4 regions of the Heliomicrobium undosum genome follow, and region 3 is predicted to be linked to each of the others. Evidence: riboswitches for the same ligand, from Rfam matches in the RefSeq annotation. Region 3 holds a riboswitch; each other region holds the start of a gene.
What was found. A riboswitch is a leader RNA that binds a small molecule or an ion and turns the genes downstream of it on or off. The one in region 3 is predicted to bind cyclic di-AMP.
Positions count from the first base shown of each region.

Region 1: another riboswitch for cyclic di-AMP. It lies ahead of kamA (lysine 2,3-aminomutase); the one in region 3 lies ahead of GTO91_RS09975 (APC family permease).
Region 2: another riboswitch for cyclic di-AMP. It lies ahead of GTO91_RS11700 (KamA family radical SAM protein); the one in region 3 lies ahead of GTO91_RS09975 (APC family permease).
Region 4: another riboswitch for cyclic di-AMP. It lies ahead of GTO91_RS03230 (cell wall hydrolase); the one in region 3 lies ahead of GTO91_RS09975 (APC family permease).

Region 1 is NZ_WXEY01000028.1:14,596-19,988, reverse strand. Features, by position in the region: gene GTO91_RS15940 (L-lactate permease) at 1-890, opposite strand, end outside; gene GTO91_RS18515 (hypothetical protein) at 1,237-1,365, opposite strand; gene ablB (putative beta-lysine N-acetyltransferase) at 1,384-2,241, opposite strand; gene kamA (lysine 2,3-aminomutase) at 2,241-3,554, opposite strand; cyclic di-AMP (ydaO/yuaA leader) riboswitch at 3,748-3,889, opposite strand; gene GTO91_RS15925 (methyl-accepting chemotaxis protein) at 4,248-5,393, shown strand, end outside.
Region 2 is NZ_WXEY01000012.1:71,610-77,002, forward strand. Features, by position in the region: gene GTO91_RS11690 (long-chain-fatty-acid--CoA ligase) at 1-1,176, opposite strand, end outside; gene hcp (hydroxylamine reductase) at 1,476-2,759, shown strand; cyclic di-AMP (ydaO/yuaA leader) riboswitch at 2,944-3,081, shown strand; gene GTO91_RS11700 (KamA family radical SAM protein) at 3,200-4,993, shown strand; gene GTO91_RS11705 (HD-GYP domain-containing protein) at 5,079-5,393, opposite strand, start outside.
Region 3 is NZ_WXEY01000009.1:41,009-46,401, forward strand. Features, by position in the region: gene GTO91_RS09970 (solute symporter family protein) at 1-982, shown strand, start outside; cyclic di-AMP (ydaO/yuaA leader) riboswitch at 1,229-1,366, shown strand; gene GTO91_RS09975 (APC family permease) at 1,491-3,326, shown strand; gene GTO91_RS09980 (acetate uptake transporter) at 3,526-4,188, opposite strand; gene GTO91_RS09985 (ABC-F family ATP-binding cassette domain-containing protein) at 4,652-5,393, opposite strand, start outside.
Region 4 is NZ_WXEY01000002.1:222,794-228,186, forward strand. Features, by position in the region: gene ypeB (germination protein YpeB) at 1-174, opposite strand, end outside; gene GTO91_RS03220 (cell wall hydrolase) at 223-768, opposite strand; gene GTO91_RS03225 (sigma 54-interacting transcriptional regulator) at 930-2,651, opposite strand; cyclic di-AMP (ydaO/yuaA leader) riboswitch at 2,854-3,018, shown strand; gene GTO91_RS03230 (cell wall hydrolase) at 3,015-3,794, shown strand; gene bshC (bacillithiol biosynthesis cysteine-adding enzyme BshC) at 3,882-5,393, opposite strand, start outside.

The sequences.
Region 1 (5,393 bases), on a different contig from region 3:
ACCACGAGGAAGGCCGTCAAGATCAGCCATGGAGACAGAGCCTTGAGCAGTGGCATTTGTTTCTCGACATCCAGGTCTCCCGCCGTAAGCGCGGAGCGATCCCGGATGGGTTGGCCCGTTAATTTCAGGTACAGCAACATGACCAATACAGTGCCTAATCCGGCGATAACACCTGTCAGGACGACCGCCGGCGAGAGGAGCGGGATATGGCTGATGGAGATAGCGATGCCGCTGCTCGTGATCCCCGTGATGAGAGCGGGCGCGAACCCTTTGCGAACAAGCGGCCAGCCTCCAACGAGCCATAACATGCCGAGACTGAGCAGGGTGGCGATCGGCGGCATGTACATCGAAAAGATCTGCGCCGCCTGGAGCAACGACGTGCCGGAGAGGTCGGAGTAAATGACCAGCGGCGTTGCGACCAGACTGTAGGAGCAGAGCGCGTCAAAACCGAGGCAGGACATCGCGACAGACACAAAAGGGGAGTACCCGAGAGCGACAAGCAGCGGAGGCAGGATGGTCGTTGGCAAGGCGCCGATGGCGACGAAAGCTGTCCCCACACCGATGTTCAACAGCATAATTTGGACAGCTTTGTCAGTGGGAGCGAGTGTCTTCAGAAACACCACGACGCGTCGAATCGCTCCTGTTCTCTCCATATAGGTGATCTGCAGGATAGAACCCAGGATAATCAGTGAAACAGGAAAAGAAAGAAAGACGCCGGAGAGGCTAGCGCGAAAGGAGGCTTCCAGGCCGGTACGGAAGAAAAGGAAGGCAACCAGAACCGTCAGCAACCAGCCAACGGTTCCACTGATATGGACAGAAGTGCGCCTCCAGATGATCATCAGCAGAATCACGGCAATTGGCATCAGCATGGGGATAATGGAAAAAGTCATGCCTTACATCCTCCTTTTTACATTGATGATGATTTATGTAATTATACCCTTTGGGAATGGTTCCCGTTTGACCGTTGGAAACGGAATTCGGCTTTTTCAGGACGGGTGACGTAATGCGACTCCTTCGATAACGTAAAAGGGAGTTTGGGCCGCGTAGATTTGCTGGAGAAGGTCAAGCGGTTCAGCCTATAGACATAACCCCGGCAAACAGAAGAACCCCAGCCACGCATTCCCCGACGAAAAAGTTCCATTTTGTTTTTGAATGAAACAACCCCGCTCCGACCAAGCCGGAAGCGGGGTTGTTTCTTGGCGAGAATCAACGCACAATGAGGTCTTTCTTCCATCTTCAAAGATACACATACAGCAACGCCATCACCGCAATCACAGCGGTGATGCTGATGATGACTACCGAGGATTTGCGGATCACGGCGTATTCGATGCCCACCGCGCCGATGGTGGCGGCGGAGCCTTGCACGTATTTGATGCAGACGATTTAAGGAAGGCGGACCCAGAGGTTCATATCCTCATAACCGCCGGCGATATGACAGTTGTTGATCAGTCGTCCACAGAAGCGGTAGCCCAGTTTGAAAAAAGTCCGGTTGATTCCGTAGGAGCGAGCGCGGGCCAATGTGTAGAATCGAAAAGGCATCCAGTGAAGCATCAGCGGTTCAAGGCGACCGATCAGCCGCTCTGTCAGGGAGAGTCCGCGATAACCGTCAAGGGTGGCGCAGTCGGTGATTTCGCACCGCTGCCACCGCTTGTCGGGGTAAGCGGCCGCCATGCTGACCAGTTCTTCGCCGTCAAAGACACCGGCGAAGTGACAGCCCTTTTCCATGAGCCCGGCAATATAGCGCGGGTCGTCGACCGGTGTTGGATAGGACGCGAAGACGGCCTGCATCAGCCTGCTGATGGCGGGGCTGTCTACCGGTGAGAGATGTGCGACGCGCAATCCTTCCGGCAATGGGGACAGCGGGCGGACAGGCGCCTCCTGGATGTGGCGGAGCAGTATGTCCTCTTCAGCGATATATTCGGAACGGCCCCGTTCCGGCCGGAGATAGTGGGCCAGAATGACCGTCGGTTTGGCATAGGAATCTTCAGGGATACGGCCTTCTTCGACAAAACCCGAGGCCTGGAACTCAGCAACGTCCTTGTCAAAGGTCCAAAGCCAGATTTTTTCGAGGCCCTGTTCGCGCGCCAGGGAGATCCAGTGTTCGGCCAGGCGGGCGGGGTTGCTCACCCGAGGGTAGCCGTCGATGACCAGCCGTAGGTTGGTTTGATCTATCGTAAAGCCCGACAGGGCTGGAGCGCTCTCGGAAAGGAAGCGGGAATCGTTGGTTCGACAGGCGCGCATCAGTGCTTCACCACCCTTTCGACGGGGCGGTCGCCGGCGGTAGCCTCGCCGGCTTTGAGGCGGTTCAAGCGCCGTTTCTCCCGAAAGTTGTCCTGGGGAACGAGGCTTACCTTTTCTCCCCGGAACAGTTTGGCCAGGCCGGCGCGGCTGGCGTGCTTGGAGTGGCAGTGCTGTTCGCCGCAACGCTCGCAACTGCTTTGTTTGTCCTGGGGTTCCTGATAGACGGTGATGACACCCTCGTAATTGCGCAACACCACATGGTCTTCCGACTGCGAGATCAGGTAATTCGGCTGAAGGGGGATCTTGCCGCCGCCGCCCGGCGCGTCGACAACAAAGGTGGGGATGGCCAAACCGGAGGTGTGGCCGCGGAGCATCTCGATGATATGGATCCCCTTGCTGACAGGGGTGCGAAAATGTTCGATGCCGCGGGAGAGATCGCACTGGTATAGGTAGTAGGGACGGACACGCATGCGGACGAGCTTCTGGGCGAGTTGTTTGATCGTGATGGGGCAGTCGTTGACGCCTTTGAGCAGCACCGACTGGTTGCCCAGGGGCACCCCAGCGTCGGCGAGCATGGCGATGGCCCGCTCCGATTCCGCGGTGATCTCCCGGGGGTGGTTGAAATGAGTGTTCAGCCAGACGGGGTGGTGCTTGCGGAGGATGCTGACCAGTTCCGGCGTGATCCGCTGGGGCATGACCACCGGCGTCCTCGTGCCGATGCGGATGATCTCCACATGTGGGATTTGCCGGAGGGAGGAGAGCAGGAATTCGAGCATCTCGTCGCTGATGCAGAGGGCGTCGCCTCCGGACAGGAGCACGTCGCGGACCTCGGGATGGGAGCGGATGTAGTGGAGCGCCAGCATGAGGTCTTTTTTGCTGCGCGCCCGGTCCTGAGCGCCGGCGAAGCGACGGCGGGTGCAGTGACGGCAGTACATGGCGCACTGGTCTGTGACAAGCAGCAGGACTCGGTCCGGGTAGCGGTGGGTCAGGCCGGGAACAGGGGAGTCGCCCTCTTCGTGGAGCGGGTCTTCGAGATCGGCTGTCGATAGGGAGAGTTCATGGAGCGAGGGGATTGCTTGTTGGCCGATGGGGCAGTTGGGGTCCTCCAGGTTGATCAGAGAAAAGTAGTAGGGCGTGATGGCCATACGGAAGTGTTTCAGGCAGCGTTCCACGGCCAGCGCCGTTTCCGGGGCAAGTTCCATGCGGGCTTGCAGTGGGTCCAGTGAGTCGATGCGGTTGGCCATCTGCCAGCGCCAGTCATTCCATTGCTCAGTCGTGGCCTCGGGCCAGAATTGTTTGCTTATCGCAGTCATTTCCATCCTCCTTGTATTCAATTGAAAAAAGAGCAAAACAAAAGACTCACGCCGGTATCGCCAGCGTGAGTCTTCGTTTCCGTAAAGGGAGCAGAGGGTAGGGGAAGGGGGTTTATGGAACAATGCGGTGAAGGCATCTTCAAAAACAATAATAAAGCGCAATACAACCCCATCGGCGACAAAGCCAAAGGGTATTCTCTCCATAAGGCGCTTACGAAGTTAGCTGTCGGATTCGGGCCAGAGAGTCAGCCCTACCAGCAGATAAACTGCCGGATTCACCCCAAAAAGTTGGGTCCCCCGCTTCCACATCCTGTGGAACTCAGCGCTGGTCTATGAACTTTTCACTCTATAAGGATAACATAGAAAAAAAGGCGCGTAAACCCAATTCGGCCGAATTGGTTAATATTGCAATTCGGTGAAGCATGAGGGGCGCCTATATATGAAAGAATATCCGGTTGTTTTACTAATGGGGATAATTATATAATTTATTTATTGTTAGTTGCGAGAGCAATCATGACAGGCAGAACTTCCTTGTATGTAAGCCGAGATAGTCGATTATCCTTAATCGCTCTAAAAAACGCATTCACGAGGTGTTCGTGATAAAGCCTGAGTTCCGTTTTTTCCATCGTTCCAGAATCCGTTTTTGCCTACCGGATTGAAAAATTGGGCGACACAAGAAGAGGAGATGAGAAGATGCGGATTAAAAACAAGTTGATCGCCAGTTTCGTCGTCCTGACGGTTTTTTGCGCCGGTGTTCTCGGCGTCCTGGCCGGGATGAAAGCCGATGAGGCCCTTACACGGGCAGCCGCTAAAGACAGCGAACACATCACCGAATCGATCCAGAGCATGGTGGGGATCCGCCAGGCTGCGCTGGAAGAACAACTAAGGTTTAACATGAAAGAGGCCCAAACGGAATTGGCTGACTTTGGCGAAGTCCGCCTAGAGGTCGGTGAGCCCACGCAGGTGGGCAAGTACAACTTGCCGGCCCTGTATGCCGGCAATCAGCGGTTGACCCTGGATACGGCGTATGTGGACAAGCTCCAGGAAACGATCGGCGGGACGGCGACGGTCTTTTTGCTGCATGACAATGAACTGGTGCGGGTCAGCACGAACGTCCTCGACAAAGAGGGGAAGCGTTCCGTCGGGACCTCGATCAAGAGCGATTCGCCTGTGTACCAGTCGATCCTGCGCAAACAGCCCTTTCAGGGCCGCGCCTTTGTGGTCACAGGCTGGTACATCACAGGATATACCCCTTTGACGGACAAGCAGGGTAAAGTCTTGGGCGCCCTTTACGTGGGCGTCAAGGAACAGGATCCGATCCTGGAAAAAGCCGTCGCTGACATCAAAGTCGGCCAGAACGGCTATGCCTTTGTCATGGATACGGCAGGGGACTTTATCATTCATCCCACCTTGAAAGGCAAGAACGGCAACGACCTGCCCTTCATCCAGCAGATAATCAAAGAGAAGAACGGCAAGATGGAATACGATTATGAAGGAAAAAAGAAACTGTCCATCTTCCGTTACTTTGAGCCCTGGGACTGGTACATCGTTGCCAGCGTCAATGTGGATGACCTGCGCGCCGAAGCGGCCCGCTTGATTACGACGCTGATCATCGCAGGGCTGGTGATCGCCGGAATCGCGGTGGCTGTCTCGCTGACACTGGCCAACTCCCTCGTCAAACCCATTTACCGGCTGAAGGAATTCATGGAGACGGCCAGCCGGGGGGACTTGACGGTTCGTTCGGACATCGATGGAACTGATGAGATCGGTGACCTTTCCCGGAGTTTCAACACCATGATCGCCGCCAACCGGGAGGTCATCGTGGGTCTTCGCAGCGCC
Region 2 (5,393 bases), on a different contig from region 3:
GATGATCAGGTCCTTTTTCCGGTCGACGATGAAGATGTACCCCTCGTCATCCCTGTAGGCCAGATCGCCCGTGTAGAGCCAGCCATCGCGGATGGCCGTTGCAGTCTCCTGGGGCAGGCCGAAATAGCCGGACATGACGTTCGGCCCCTGGCAGATCAGTTCGCCCACCTCGCCGGGGGGCAGTTCCTGGCCTTCGGTGTCGACGATCTTGACGGAGACGGCGGCGATGGGAAGGCCGATGGAGCCCGGCTTCGTCCGTCCGACGGGGTTGAAGGTGACCACCGGCGACGCCTCGGAGAGGCCGTAACCCTCAACGATGGACTGGCCTGTTTTTTCTTTAAAACTGTTGAGCGTCTCGACAGGCAGGGAGGCGCCGCCGGAGACGAAGAGGCGGACGCCGGCCAGGTCCTCGGGCCGGGCAACGGAGGTGTAGATCCCGTACATGGCCGGCACGCCGGTGACGACGTTGACGTCGTGCGCTTGGATCAAAGCCAGTGCTTCCTTGGGCTGGAAGGCCTCCATGATCGTGATCGTCGCGCCGTTAAGCAGCGCTGTTGTGACGCAGCAGGTCCAGGCAAAGCTGTGGAACATGGGCAGCACACAGAGGTAGTTATCCGATTCGGCGGCATGGATCGTCTCCGTATAGGAACGGGCGTTGCTGACCAGGTTGCGGTGGGAGAGGATGGCGCCCTTCGGTCGACCCGTCGTCCCGGAGGTGTAGAGGATGACGCAGGGATCCTCGGCGGTGAGGACCGCATCAGGTACGGGGAGGTCGCCGTAGGCGGGCGCCTCTTCCCGCAATGCCGATAGCAGGTGCTGGGCCGGCAGGTCGCTGTCGTTCAACTCGGCGCTGGCCAGTTCCAGGGCGCGGTCGGTGACGACGTGGCGGGAACCGGCGTCACTGAGGATGTAGCCGATTTCCCTCGGGCGGAACATGATGTTGAGGGGGATGACGACGGCGCCGAGGCTGGCGATGGCCATGTAGGCGAAGATGAAATCGGCCGAGTTGCGGCAAAAGAGGCCAACCCGTTCGCCGGGGCGCACGCCGCGGGCGTAGAGGCAGCGGCGGTAGCGGTCGACCGTCTCCTGGAGGGTGGCGTAACTGTAACGGCCGTTCTTTTCAATGAGGGCCGTTTTTTCCGGAGTGCCCTGCCGGATCAGTTCGTGGACGAGCACAGGGAGATCCCTCTTTCCATATAAGATTGCCTGAAAGGGCCTTTGCCGGAACGCTTCGGCGGGCACGCAGCGTCTCGGTATCTCGTCATCTCGACGGCTCCGAGACTGTTGGCCCTAACCGAAAGCAAATGCGCCCCTTTGCGTTTTGTATCCATAACTCTATCACCGGGCCATCAGCGCCGCAATGTCCGCAGACATATTTTTTGTCCAAGTGTGATCAATATCACAGATTCATCGCAGAAGGCAAGTTATTATATAAGTAAGTTACTAAGTTATAAAAACGAAAGGGGAACTGGACCATGTTCTGTTACCAGTGCTCGCAAACCGTCAAAGGCGGTTGCACGAAGATCGGCGTCTGCGGCAAGAATGAGGATATCGCCAGCCTCCAGGATACAATCATCTTCGGCCTCAAAGGCGTCGCCGCCTATGCGACCCACGCCCGCGAACTGGGCTACAGCGACCCTGAGGTGGACGCCATCACCCAGGAGGCCCTCTATTCGACGCTGACCAACTCCAACTTCAATCTCGGCGAGCATGTGGCCATGGCCCTGAAGGTGGGCACGGCCACCGTCAAGGTGATGGACCTGCTCGACCGCGCCCATACAGACAAGTTCGGCATCCCTGTCCCCATCGCCGTCTCCTCTGACAAGGTGGAGGGCAAGTCCATCCTCGTCACCGGCCACAACCTGCACGCTCTGCTCGAACTGCTCAAGCAGACCGAAGGCAAGGGCATCAACATCTACACCCACTCGGAGATGTTGCCGGCTCACGGCTACCCGGAACTGAAAAAGTACGCCCACCTGAAGGGCAATGTGGGCAAAGCCTGGCACGACCAGCGCAAGCTCTTTGAATCCTTCCCCGGCGCCATCCTGGGAACAACCAACTGTGTCATGCCCATCCGCGGTTCCTACAGCGACCGCATGTGGACCTACGGCTGCGCCGGTCTGGAAGGCGTGCCCAAGATCGTCAATGACGACTTCTCGGCGCTGATCGAAAAGGCCCTCTCCCTGCCGGAAGCCAACTGGGAGTCGGACAAGACGATGACGACCGGTTTCCACCATGTGAACGTGCTGGCTCTGGCGCCCCAGATCATCGAAGCCGTCAAAGCCGGCAAGATCCGCCGCTTCTTCGTCATCGCCGGTTGCGACGCCCCGATCAAAGAGCAGGAGTACTATCGCGAACTCGCCCTGGCTGTGCCGAAGGACTGTGTCATCATCACCACCTCCTGCGGTAAGTTCCGCTTCAATGACATCGACTTCGGCGACATCGACGGCATCCCCCGCTACATCGACCTGGGCCAGTGCAACAACTCCGGTTCGGCTGTCAAAATCGCCCTGGCCCTGGCCGACGCCTTCGGCTGCGGCGTCAACGACCTGCCCCTGTCGATTGTGCTCAGTTGGTTCGAGCAGAAGGCCTGCGCCATCCTCCTCGGCCTCTTCAGCCTCGGCGTGAAAAACATCTACCTGGGCGGCCGGGCGCCCGAATTCCTGACGGGCAACGTAGTCGACGTGCTGGTGCAGAACTTCGGCCTCAACCTGATTGGCGACGTGGAAGCGGATCTGAAGAAGATGCTCGGCGAATAAAAAGGGATACCCGGCAAGGGTTACCAGTGAATAGGGAACCCCTGCGACAGAATCCCCACAAGGGAACTTCGGACACGGAACAAAGAAGCGGTCCTCCACCAAAGGGGGCCGCTTTCCGTTTTTTGGGGAAATTGGTGTACTTTCAGAGAATTCTTTGATATACTGTATACGATAACAACATACGCCCACGAGAACGCTTAATTCCTGGCATGCCAGGGAGCGGGGGAACCAATTTTTGGGGTGAATCCGGCCGTTGCGCCGGTAGGGTGAGCAATCCACCCGAATCCGTCAGCTAACTTCGTCAGCGTGGATGGTACGTTGGGGCGCAACAGTCTGCACCATTTTGTTCAGGCTCTTATTTCATTGCGCGTTAAAGCCCCGGCTCTCCAGGCCGAGGGCTTTTTCTCTTTAAACTGGACAACAAAGAGGAGGATGGCATGATGGATCGTACTGCCCTTTTGCGACCCCCTGAAGCTGCCCATGAGGGGGAACTCCTGCGGGCATTGGAGCGCTTCTGGGGGGAGAACCTGATTTTTTTTGAACTGCTCTGCCACAGCCGGACCCTCGATGAGGCCAGGGAACGGGCCTTCAATTACTTGGTTGACTTTGAACGAAAAATCCTCCATTCCCGGGCGCCTGTGGCGCCGGCGGAACGAGCGCTCAGCCGGAAGGCGATCCAGGTGTTAAAAAACACCTTTGCCCGCCGCAACGAGGAACTGACCCATGAAAGCGCCCTGAAAGTTCTTTTTCAGTTGGCCCATGGGGAAACGGTAGCCGCCTCCGAGGCTTTTGTGGAGGAGATGCGCCATCTTTTCCTGGCAATGAAAGAGAAATCAGGGCTTTATGAAACGCAGGCGGTTGTGACGCCGGGGCGGGATGGGCGGCTGAGCCGGTTGGGCCGGCAGGTGCTCGAGCAGGTCGAACGGTACGCCCACGGCTTGCGGAACGATGTCATCGAGCGCCGGGAGGCCGACCGCCGGCGGTTTCTCGACCATTTCGGGGCGACGATGGAGGAATGGAATGACTGGCGCTGGCAGTGCCGCCATGTGATCCGCGACGCCGGCGCTTTGCAGGCACTGGTCGATCTCACCGACGAGGAGCGGGCAGCCATCGAGCTTGCCCGGTCAGAAGGGATCGCCTTCGGGGTCACCCCTTACTATGTGATGTTGATGGATCGGGAACCCCACCGGCGTTTTGACCATGCCGTGCGCGCCCAGGTGTTGCCACCGATGGACTATGTGGAAGGCATCTTGGCGGGAAAAGGGGACCCCTCCAAGAGTTTCGACTTCATGGGCGAAGGGGACACGTCGCCGGAACGGCTGATCACCCGTCGCTACCCCATGATCGCCATCTTAAAGCCCTACAACACCTGCGCCCAGATCTGCGTCTACTGCCAGCGCAATTGGGAGATCGACGATGTCCTCTCGCCGAAGGCGGCGGCCTCCGAGGACAAGATGAGCAAAGCCCTGGCCTGGTTCCGCCAGCACCCGGAAGTGGAAGAGGTGCTGATCACCGGCGGCGATCCCGGCATCATGTCCGACGGAGCGCTCAAAAAAGTGCTCGATGCCGTCTGCGCCTTCGATCATATCCGGCGCATCCGCATCGGCACCCGGACACCGGTCGTTCTGCCCATGCGCATCACCGAGGCCTTCGCCGATCTGCTGGCATCGTACCGGATTCCGGGACGGCGGGAAGTGGTCGTCATGACCCACTTCGAACACCCTTACGAGGTGACGCCCGAGGCGGCTGAAGCCGTGCAGCGCTTGCGCCGGCGCGGCCTGCCCGTCTACAACCAGGGCGTCTTTACGCTGGAAAACGCCCGGCGCTTCGAGATGGCGGCGCTGCGCAGGTTGTTGCGCTTGATTGGCGTTGACCCCTACTATACCTTCAACGCCAAAGGCAAGGAGGAAACGCGCGCCTACCGGGTTCCCATCGCCCGCCTGCTCCAGGAGCAGGCCGAGGAGGCGCGACTCATGCCCGGTCTGAACCGGTCCGATGAAGCCGTCTTCAACATCCCCCGCCTCGGAAAAAACTACCTGCGCGCCGGCCAGGATCATGAGGTGATCATGGTCGACAGCCGGGGGCGGCGGATCTACGAGTTTTACCCTTGGGATATGCCGTCCGACCCACAGCCATTCCTGTTCACCGATGTTGCCATCCAGGATTTCTTGCATGCCTTGGCGCAGCGGGGGGAGGCGCCTGAGGCGTACCGGAGCATCTGGTATTACTATTAGGCGGATCGAATGACTCAGCCAAAAACGCTTCGACCAAAGAAGTGAGTCGAAGAATAGAGCCCCGGCGATTTGCCGAGGCTCTTCTTTATTTTGCTTCCTGGTAGTGAGGCGTCGTCAACTCCCGCACATGCTCTTCGAAAAGCACCTTGTCGATGAAGACGGTCAGGTGGCGGGTCAGGTCCATCTCATAGGGCCGCTTCAAAGGGAGCCCATCGGCGTCGTAGAGAAGTCGAATGACGGGGCGGCTTTGAAAGGCCTTGTTCACGTCGACGACGACGCCGATATCGCCGGTGTTCAGTTGAACAGTGCTGCCGATGGGGTAGATGGCGATGTTCTGCAGGAAGATCTGGGAGATGCGCGGGTCCAGTTCGCGGCAACTGGCCGCCAGGATGATCTCATG
Region 3 (5,393 bases):
CCTCTTGATGGCCGGCGCCATCATGCTGGCCATGATGGTCCTAGCGAAGTTCAGCTTCAACCCTGTCGCTTTCTTCGACGCCATCTCAGCCAAACATGGGCAACAGTTTCTCGAACCGGGACTGCTCTATAAAGACCCCATCGAACTGATCTCACTGGGTATGGCTCTCGTCCTGGGAACAGCCGGCATGCCACACATCCTGATGCGTTTTTACACCGTGCCGACGGCAAAAACGGCCCGCATCTCCGTCATCTGGGCGATGGTGCTCATCGGTGTCTTCTACATCATGACGACCTTCCTCGGTTTCGGCGCCTCCCTGTTCCTCGATAAGGCGACCATCACGTCAGCTGACAAGGGCGGCAACATGGCGGCGCCGCTGCTCGCCCAGTACCTTGGCGGCGGAGCGGGCACTGCCGGCGGAGAGGCGATGCTGGCCTTCATCGTGGCTGTAGCCTTCGCCACCATCCTGGCTGTTGTCGCCGGTCTGACCCTGGCGGCGTCAAGCGCCTTCGCCCATGACTTCTACGTCAACGTCCTCAAGGGTGGCAAGGTCGATGAGGCCTCTCAGGTGAAAGTCGCCCGTATGGCCACCTTCGGCGTCGGCGCTGTGGCCATCCTGTTGGGCTTGTTGTCAAAAGGGCAAAACGTAGCCCATCTGGTGGCGCTTGCCTTCGCCGTCGCCTCAGCGGCCAACGTGCCTGTCGTCATCTACTCGGTCTTCTGGAAGAAGTTCAACACTGGCGGGGCCGTCACGGGGATCGTCGTGGGCTTGCTCTCCACCCTGGCTCTGGTTGCCGTCAGCCCTAACTACTTCCCGGCCAAAGAAGCCCTCTTTCCCTGGAAGAACCCCGGTATCATCAGTATCCCACTTGGATTCCTCGCCGCCTATGTGGGTAGCCTTCTCTTTGCGGAACCAGAAGCAGAGGCGAAGTTTGAGGAACTCTATGTGAGGGCGAACACCGGAATTGGCGCTGAGAGCTGAGATAAAGTTAAATCAAACAGCCCCTGCGATCAAACAGTTCTGTTTAATCGCGGGGGCTGTTTTTTATGGTCGCTCTGACTGGAATAAAGGGATACTCTTAAAAAACGTAGATTCATGAAGATAAATAAAGGTGAATTAAGGCCTGGCAGGATAAAGGGCATAGGACGGTCAAGGGGACTCTGTCTCTGTGCATTTGTCAGAGATATGGCTTTTGCCTAATCGGCCTAGTGGATCTATACTTCATTCAGTTAAATAAGGCCGAGTTTCGACTGAGTCGAAAGCGGGGGAACCGTTTTTATGGGGCTAATATCTCTCGTCAAGAAAGAAGGATGTGCTCACCGTCCTGCCCGTCAGCTAACCTCGTAGGCTGTTGAGACGCATCAGTAGAGTTATTTCCGTGAAATAGCCTGCGTTAAGGCAGCCAGCATTCGGGTTGCCTTTTATGTTTTGGAATAAACTAGTCTCAGCTTTTGCGACCCGTCTTAACAATATGGGGGAGGAAACTTCCGTGGTTCAGCGATCCCTAAAACGGCTCTTGTTCGGAAGACCCTTGCACAACCGGGAGTTATCCCATGAAAAATTGCCCAATTGGAAGGCCTTGCCCATCTTCTCCTCCGATGCCCTTTCATCGATTGCCTATGGTCCCGAACAAGTGATTTTGGCGCTCACCGCAGCCAGCGCATTGACCTACGGTTTCGTGCCGTATGTCTCTATCGGCATCCTACTGTTGTTGGCCGTCGTCACCCTATCCTATGTCCAGGTGGCGCGGGCTAACCCAGGCGGCGGCGGTTCCTATTCGGTAGCAAAAGGAAACCTAGGTGAAATCCCCGCCTTGATCGCGGCAGGTTCGTTGATCGCCGACTACTGTCTCACCGTCGCCGTTTCGATATCGTCCGGCACCGATGCCCTGGTGTCGGCCTTCCCTCAGTTGAATCCGATTCGGCTTGGCATCGATCTCTTTGTCCTCTTTGGTATCTTGATGATCATCAACTTGCGAGGCGTCCGGGAATCAGCCAATGCCTTCGTCTATCCCACTTACGCCTTTATCTTCGGCATTGCCGCGCTTATCGTCACGGGTGTCTATCATGCCGTCACGGGCACCCATCCGGTGCTGCCTCCCGAATCCTTAGGAAAACAATGGACGGCAGGCATGTTGTTCGTCCTATTGCGGGCATTTTCCAATGGCTGTAGCTCCATGACCGGGATCGAGGCGATTTCCAACGGGGTGCCTAACTTTAGAGAACCGGAGGCGGAGAACGCGAGGGTCACGACCTATGCGATGTCTCTAATCCTGGGAATCATGTTTGCGGGGATCTCTTTTCTTATGATGCATTTTCACATCTTACCGATGGAGAATGTAACCGGTCTCTCGCAAATCGCCGAGTTGACGGTGGGCCGAAGCTGGGCCTATTACTACATCCAGTTTACGACCATGATTATCCTCTACCTGGCGGCGAATACGGCCTACAACGGTCTCCCGCCCCTGTTGTCCCTGCTCGCCATCGACGGATATATGCCTCGATACCTGTCGGCCCGAGGTGACCGGCTGGCTTTCACCAACGGGATTATCTTCCTTACCCTCGCGGCGGCTGTGCTCATCGTTCTCTACCACGGCAATACAGAGCACCTGATCTCCCTATACGCCATCGGTGTTTTCTTGTCGTTCACCATCGCCCAAAGCGGGATGGTTATTCACTGGCAAAAAGACAGAAGCTCTGGTTGGCGGAGCCGAGCGGCGATCAATGGCATCGGGGCGTTCATTACCGGCATCGTCGTCATCGTAATCGCTGTGTCGAAGTTCATCCATGGGGCATGGATAATCCTCGTTTTCATCCCTGCGGCCATCTATGTCTTTAAGAAGATCAAGAATCACTATCTCGCCGTCAGCGACCAACTGGGCATGGAATGGGTGAAAATCGGCAAACCGGAGCCGGAGCGAAAACACATCGTGATCGTCCCGATTGCCGGTGTCAACCGGGTGGTGCAGAACACGATCGAGTATGCGAAGATCCTCAAGGCGGAGGTGCATGCCGTCTATATCGGGACAGACGCCGCCCAGACGGAAAAGGTGCTGGAGCGTTGGGAACGGTGGAAACCGGGTGTTGAATTGAGGACCATCGAATCGCCCTACCGAACGATCATCACGCCGCTTGTGCGGTATATCGATCGGATAAAGCATAAAGGCAATCCCCAGGATTTCATCACCATACTGATTCCTGAGTTTGAAACGAAAGCATGGTGGCATCGCGTCCTTCATAACCAAACAGGCTGGATGTTGCGAACGGTCCTTTTGCTGTACAGGGATGTCGTTGTGTCCACAGTACCCTTCAAGTTAATCAAGTAAATGAGCCACGAAAAAAGGCCCCTTTTGCAACGCAGTAAAAGGGGGCTAAGTATTCCATACTATCGAGGGTCCCAATCCGGAGTCAGTGCAGCTTGCGTTAGGGCAACCGCATGTCCACCCGCATCTCACCGCCAGTGTAAAGGGGGTTGGCAGTTTTGGTCGGAAGTGGGGAGGAGGGGCGCCCTGCGCCGAGAACCTTTTAGCTGGCCTGGCGTGTTTTCTGCCGGGCGGCTTCGGTGATAGCCGGTCCTTTTCGGATCAGGCCGAGGGGCGCGCCAATGGGAAGGACGACGCGGCCGAAGAAGGTGTTCAGGAAGATGGCGCCGCAGCCGTAAAAACCGAGCATGGAGATCGCGAATTCGGACCAACCGGCGACCAGGTGAAGGTCGACAAGTTGGAAGGCCGTCAAGGTGAGCGAAGCGAACAGCACGTTGATCAGCACCAGGATCGCTGCAAAGACCTTGTTGGTTTCAAAAGAAGCGATCATGATGAAGAAGGAAAAAATACCGTAGCCGAGGAAGGCCCAACCGAGTTGAACGCCGCTGAAGGAAGCCTTAAACTCAGGCCCCATCCAACCGAGGGTGATGGCCCAGGAGGTGGCGACGCCAAACCAGAACAAACCGTAGGACGTCAAGACTGTGGCGCCGAAGTAGTTGTTCTTTTTGAAATCATACATGCCGGCAATAAACTGGGCCAAGGCGCCGAGGAAGATGGCCCAGGGGAAGATGCCGGAGACGCCAGTGGTCCAGCCGAGCTTCTGGCTTGATGCGACCAGCGTGACCATGGCGAGGCCGAAGACGCCAAGGGCGGTCGGATCGGCAACAGTGATTTTCGTCTCAATGGATTTCGCTTCGTTCGACAATGGATCTGCCTCCTAAAAACTGCAAAAATTGCGTATTGGGACAATTTTCTGATTCTTTAGAGTACACCGTAATTTTTGTAGACATGAGTCTCATACATGATGTGGAACTGCTTGACTCTCGACCTCCTTATGTCGCAAGTACTACCTATTTTAATTGGAATCCTGGAAAAAGACAAGTCTGAATTGTGCAAATATGCGAACAATTTTACGCGGTTGTTGTTTATCTGACGAGACAGGGTATCCCGGAAAAAAAGCATCCTCTTTTTGGGAAGAGGAATACGAAAAAGCAGGTTTCTTCGTCTGTTAAGGGAATGGGTGATAAGTAGATGTACATGAGCGGCGGCTGTAGTGAAAAGCACTCGTTCCTCACGGGGCTGCCCATAGATTGAAGAAAAAACACCGCGTTCAGGTTGTAGACCTGAACGCGGTGTTTTTTCTAATTCACAGCGCGCCTAATGAATCATTATACAGCGCCCTGGACATCCTTCTGCGACGCCTGGTACTCCAGGTACTCGTCGAAGGTCATCAGCTTGTCGATGAGACCATCGGGGGTCAGTTCAATGACGCGGTTGGCGATGGTCTGGGTGAACTGGTGGTCCTGGGAGACGAAAAGCAAAGTCCCCTCGAAGCTCATCAGGCCGTTGTTCAAGGCGGTAATCGATTCCAGGTCCAGGTGGTTCGTCGGCTCGTCCATGATCAGCACGTTGGCGCCGCTGAGCATCATCCGTGAGAGCATGCAGCGCACCTTCTCGCCGCCGGAGAGGACGGAGACTTTTTTCAACGTCTCGTCGCCAGAGAAGAGCATGCGGCCGAGGAAGCCCCGAACAAACCCTTCGTCCTGATCTTTCGAGTACTGGCGCAGCCAGTCGATCAGGTTCAGATCGCCGTCGGTGAAGTAGGCCGAGTTATCCTTGGGGAAGTAGGCCTGGGAGGTGGTGATGCCCCACTTGAACTCGCCGCTGTCGGCTTCCAACTCGCCCATGAGGATCTGGAAGAGGGTTGTCTTGGCCAGACCGTTGGCGCCGACGAAGGCGATCTTGTCTCCCTTGTTGATAGTGAAGGAGACGTTGTTGAGGACTTTTTCGCCGTCGATCGTCTTCGTCAGTCCCGAGACGGTGATCAGGTCGTTGCCGGCTTCCCGGTCCGGTTTGAAGACGATGTAAGGGTATTTACGGTTCGACGGCTTGATGTCGTCGAGGGTGATC
Region 4 (5,393 bases), on a different contig from region 3:
CGCCTGGTTCTGCACGTACTGTTGATAGCCAAGGTAGCCGAAGAGCGCTGTTGTGACCCCCAGCAGGCCGGCGACGACACTGAGCGTGTTTTTGACCTTGCGCAGGTGGCTCGTCTCTTCGACGAGACGGTGATCATCGACAAGGGTTTCATCGCGATCCCGGATTTCGCTCACAGGCGCACATCCTTTCTAGTAACGTCGTAGGGACATCGTTTTAACGGATCACTTGGCGAAGTAGTGTTTGCCGATCTGCTTGACGACGGGACGGCTCCAGATCCACCGGCTCGTCGCGGTCGCCGGGTTCCAGTAGTAGATGCATCCGCCGGTGGGATCCCAGCCGGCCAGGGCGTCGCGCGCCGCCTTGTTGGCCGAATCGGTCGGATTTAAGGGCGTCCAGATCTGACCGTCATCGACAGCCGTAAAGGCGCCCGGTTGAAAGATGACGCCGTGGACCGAATTGGGGAAGGATGCGTGCTTGGCTCGGTTGATAATGACGGCGCCGACGGCGACCTGACCTTCATAAGGTTCGCCCCGGGCTTCGCCGTGGATTGCCCGAGCCAGCATCGTCTCATCTCCCCGTTTTGGATACCCCCGTCCTGTTTCCGCTTCAGCGGCAGGCAGATTCCAGACTGCTTTGGCGTCACCGCCTGCTTTCCAGGCAGAGAAGCCGCATGGGGCGCCCGACAGCGGGTGGTTCACGCCCTGCCAGCCGGCGAGCGCGAAAGCTGCCGTTAGCAGGATGGCGAAAAAAGCATTGCAATAGCGCACTGTTCTCCCCTCCTATTACACCTGTCTGCCCTATTTTTTGGCTCACCGGAGTTCCCTATGCACGAAACGCAAAAAACCCCGAACCAGAAGGTTCAGGGTATCTATAATCTGGGCCGTTCGCTCTGCACAGTGACCGACATTGTGGCGGCGATGATCGAGGATCACTCTTCGATATGGTACTTGGCCAACTTCTGGTAGAGACCGGCCCGGGAAATCCCGAGCAAATGGGCCGCCTGCACCTTGTTGCCGTTGGCGGCCTGCATGGCCTGCAGGATCGCCGTTTTTTCCGTCTGTTCCAGGAGGGCTTGCAGGCTCTGCGACTGGGGCGCTGTCTTGTCTGTATGGTTGTATTTCTGCAGGTGCATGGGCAGGTGGCCTACATCGATCGTGTCGCCTTTGACCAGGTCGTAGGTCCGCTCGATCATCGAGTGCAGTTCCCTCACATTCCCTGGCCAGTGGTATTTGATCAGGACCTGCATAGCTTCCCGTGTCACGTTCTGGACGGAAAAGCCGAATTGGCGGTTGAAATTCTGGATAAAGACGGAGACAAGTTCAGGGATGTCCTCCTTGCGATCACGCAACGGCGGGATGAAGAGGCTGATCACGTTCAACCGGTTGTAGAGATCCTCCCGGAAGAGGTCTTTGCGGACCATCTCCTCAAGATGGCGGTTCGTTGAGACAATCAGCCGGACATCGGCGGTCACCGGGCCGTCGGGGCTGTCAACGAGGGGCAATTGCCCTTGCAGCAGCCGGATCAGCCGGGTTTGCGCAGGCAGGGGCATGTCGCCGATATCGGTGATGTGCAGCGTCCCCCGGTGGGCGAGGGCAAACTTGCCTGACGATGATGTCCCCGGCGCGTCGACAGCGCCGCCGAATAGTTCGATCTCGAGGGCTTCCGGTCCGATGCCGCTGCAACTGATCTGGATGAAGGGGCCCTCTTTTCGTTCCGACTCGATGTGGATGGCATGGGCCAGCAGTTGTTTGCCTGTGCCGCTCTCTCCCCGGAGCAGGACGATCGAATCGGTGCGGGCCACCCGCCGGGCCGTATCCTTGATCATCCGGATGGCGTAGCTGGCGCCGGCGACGGCGTCAAAGCTGTAGCGGGCGCCCCGGTACTTTTGCAGTTCCACCTTGTAGTAATGGAGTTCCTTTTGCAGGGAATTGATCTTCGAAGCCAGCGCATTCAGTTCGTTTACGTTTTTGAACATGATCTTGCCGACAGCCCCGACGACCTGGCCGTCTTTGACAATGGGGATGCGCATGGCGATGTAGTCATGGCCGCCGGTGCGCTGTAAATCCCCTACTTCGGCTTGTCCTGTCTGCAAAACGATATGCATGCGCGTCCCCTCGACCATGTCGGCCACATGGCGGCCCAGCAGATCGGACTCGCGAAAACCGAGGAAGTTGCAGTAGGCTTGATTGACCATGGTGATGATGCCCTCGGCGTTGACGACGATGATCCCGTCATAGGCGGCCTCCAGGATCGTCTCCAAGGTGCCCTTCAATTCCTTGACCCGGTTGAGTTCCTCCACAACGGACTCCAACTCGGTCACATCCTGAAAGATCGCCACGGCGCCGACGAGGCGCTGTTTGCGCAGGATGGGGGTCAGGTTGACGAAAAAGATCCGGTCCTGGTAATTAAGGCGCAGGCCAGTCAGGGGTTGGCCCGTTTGAATCGTCTCCCGGAGACGGCACTTGGGGACGACAGCCTCGAAGGGCATTCCGATGACGTCGCGGGCCTCTTTGCCAAAGGCGCGGGAGGCGGCCTTGTTGAAGACGCGCACCAGCCCCTCATGGTCAGTGGCGATGATGGGGTTGTGGGAAGCGTTGATGATGGCCACCCAATTGAATAGTTGGGTGACAATCTCATCCCGTTGTTGCACAAGGCACACCTCCTTTTCGCATTTTTCTGACATTTCTACATATTGGACGGTTTTCCTGCTCAAATGCCATATTCTTTGGACAGATCGTCAACATGGCTCTTACAGAGGCGTCGTACCTGGCAAACTGTCCAGGCCCTGCCGCTTCAGGAAAAATGATCGTCATGACAGTGCCTGTCCAGGCCGGTATAATTGCGGAGAACCAAAAAATAAAACGCCGAATCCCCAACCGGGGTACGGAGGAACCGCGGCCCTCACCGGGTCGTTCCGCAGCCGATTTCCGGCTGCGAGGGGTGAATCTTCTTCGGAAGAAGGCCAACCTTTCTGGCCTAACCCGTCAGCTAACTCCGAAGGCGCATGGAAAGGATGATCGTTTTCATGGTCTTCCGTCGTTCTTGGCTGCGCGCCGGGATGCTGTCGGCAGCTTTTACCCTCCTGCTCTGGGGAGGCGCCGCTGTAACACCGGCCCATGCCTGGCAGTACACGACCCAACCGGGGGACACCTTTTATTCACTGGGCCAGCGCTTCGGTCTTCCCTGGACGCTGATCCAGGGCGCCAACAAGGTGGAACCCAGCAACCTCTCGACCGGCAAAGTGCTGAACATTCCCGATGTCTTCACCTACACCGTCAAATCAGGCGACAGCCTTTTTCTCATCGCCAACCGCTTCAGTTCCGCCGATTGGGCGATTAAGGAACTGAACGGGATGACCGCCAACGATATTTATCCCGGTCAGGTCCTCAAGGTGCCTACGGGGATCGGCCGGCAAACGCAGACGGCAAGCAGCGGCGTCAGCCAGTCTGACGTGGACCTGTTGGCGCGGTTGATCGAGGCGGAGGCCTCCGGCGAGCCTTACGAAGGCAAAGTGGCCGTCGGCGCTGTGGTGCTCAACCGGACAAAAAGCGGAAAGTTCCCTTCCTCCATCTCCGGCGTTATCTATGATCCCTTGCAGTTCACGCCGGTGAGAAACGGCATGATCAACCGCCCTGCGAGCGCCCTCTCCCAAAAGGCGGCGCAGGACGCCCTGACTGGTTGGGATCCCTCCAAAGGCGCCCTCTTCTTCTTCAACCCCGGCAAGTCCTCTGATGGCTGGATGCGCCAGCGGGTGATCACCACTCAAATTGGCGGCCACCTCTTCGCCATGTAACCTCTTTTGCTTCGTCAAAGGGCATCAATCAAAACAATACGAAGGCCGTCCCGGAAGATTTTGCTCAACCGGGACGGCTTTTTCCATTCAGCACCGGATCAAGCAGTGGGAGTCGAGCCACTCGACGGGCGCTTCCAAGAGCGTTTCAATCAGAGAGGAACCGTATTTTAAAAGATAAGGGAAGATGTTGTAGACCCGTTCCTGTGGGGCGGTCGGCCAGAGGTGTAGTTCCAATTTGCGGAAGTGATTTCGCGTGTCCTGGCAGCGCTGGCGGTGCCGGTGTTCAACCTTCTGGCGCAAAAAGCGCGCTTGGGCGATGACGCGATCCAAATTCTCTTCGGCGAGTTTTTCCGTCTGCCGATCCCAACGGGCGATCCGTTCAACTGCCGGCAGGTAGGCCGACCGTACCCGCGATTCAAGTTCCTCGAAGAGCGCTTCGATGCCCAGTTCGTCCTGGGCTGCCAATTCTTCCTTCAACCGCCCTTCGAGTTCCGCCGGCACGTCGGCGAAGGAAAGGGCGTAGCGCTCAAGCAGTTTGTCGACAAAGCCCTCGATGATTGTAGCGCTAAGCCGGGGAACGATGGGCGGCATCTCCATGCCCATGGCGCTATAGACATCCCGGTAGGCGGCAAAGTAGGCGATCTCGCCGGGACCGGCCACATAGGCCGCCGTAGGCAGGAGGCGATCCTGGAGGAGCGGGCGCGTGACCACATTGGCTGAAAACAAGTCGGGCCGACGCCGCGCCAGATCGAGCAGTTCGTCGCGGCTGAAGGCGATTTCGGCGCCCCGGAGGCGGTAACCTCCGCCGTCATGAACGATGGCCAGCCGGCGGCCTTGATGAAAGTAAAAAAGGTTCGTCTCTTCCGGTCCCTTTTCGACCTGGGGCGTGTAGCCCAGTTCCCGGATCTGTTCGACGCCCCGGGATAGTCCTTCCCGTAGTGCCACTTCGTTTTCGAGAACACTGGCAAAGAAGGATGCGCATCCCGGCAGTTGCTTCAGGCCTGGGAGGAGCGGATCGAGGATGACGAGGCCGTAAGGACCCAACAGCCTGTGCAACAGGGCGGCGAAGTGCTCATGGGGCCCTGCGGGACTGGTCAGCAAACGATGCCAGGTTTCCTCCCATGGCGGCCTATGTTCGCTTTGGGGCAAAAGGGATAAAAAACCTTCGAGGGTTGCCGCCAGGTCCTCCGGCAGGGTGCGGTGGCCCACGGCAAAGCGGTCCTCTTCTGGGCGGCTGGTCACGGTGACAGGGACGGCTTTTTCCCCCTGAAGAAGTTCGATATGAGAGATCTCCTCAAAATCATGGTCCTCTGAGGCGACCCAGAAGACTGGGACAACAGGCCGACCGGTTTTTTCCTCCAACCGCTTGGCTAGGTTGATACAGGTGACGGCTTTGTAGACCGTGTACAGGGGACCAGTAAATAAGCCCGCCTGCTGACCTGTCACCACAGCAAGGCTATCCGCTTCGGCCAGGCGGCGCGCCTGGTCGGCGGCCCGGTTGAAGGCTCCCTCCAATCCCGCCAGTTCTGCCAACCGGCGTTGATACGCTTCCAGAAGAGCCGATAGTTCCGAGCGGGGATAGGGGTTTGTTGTGGACGG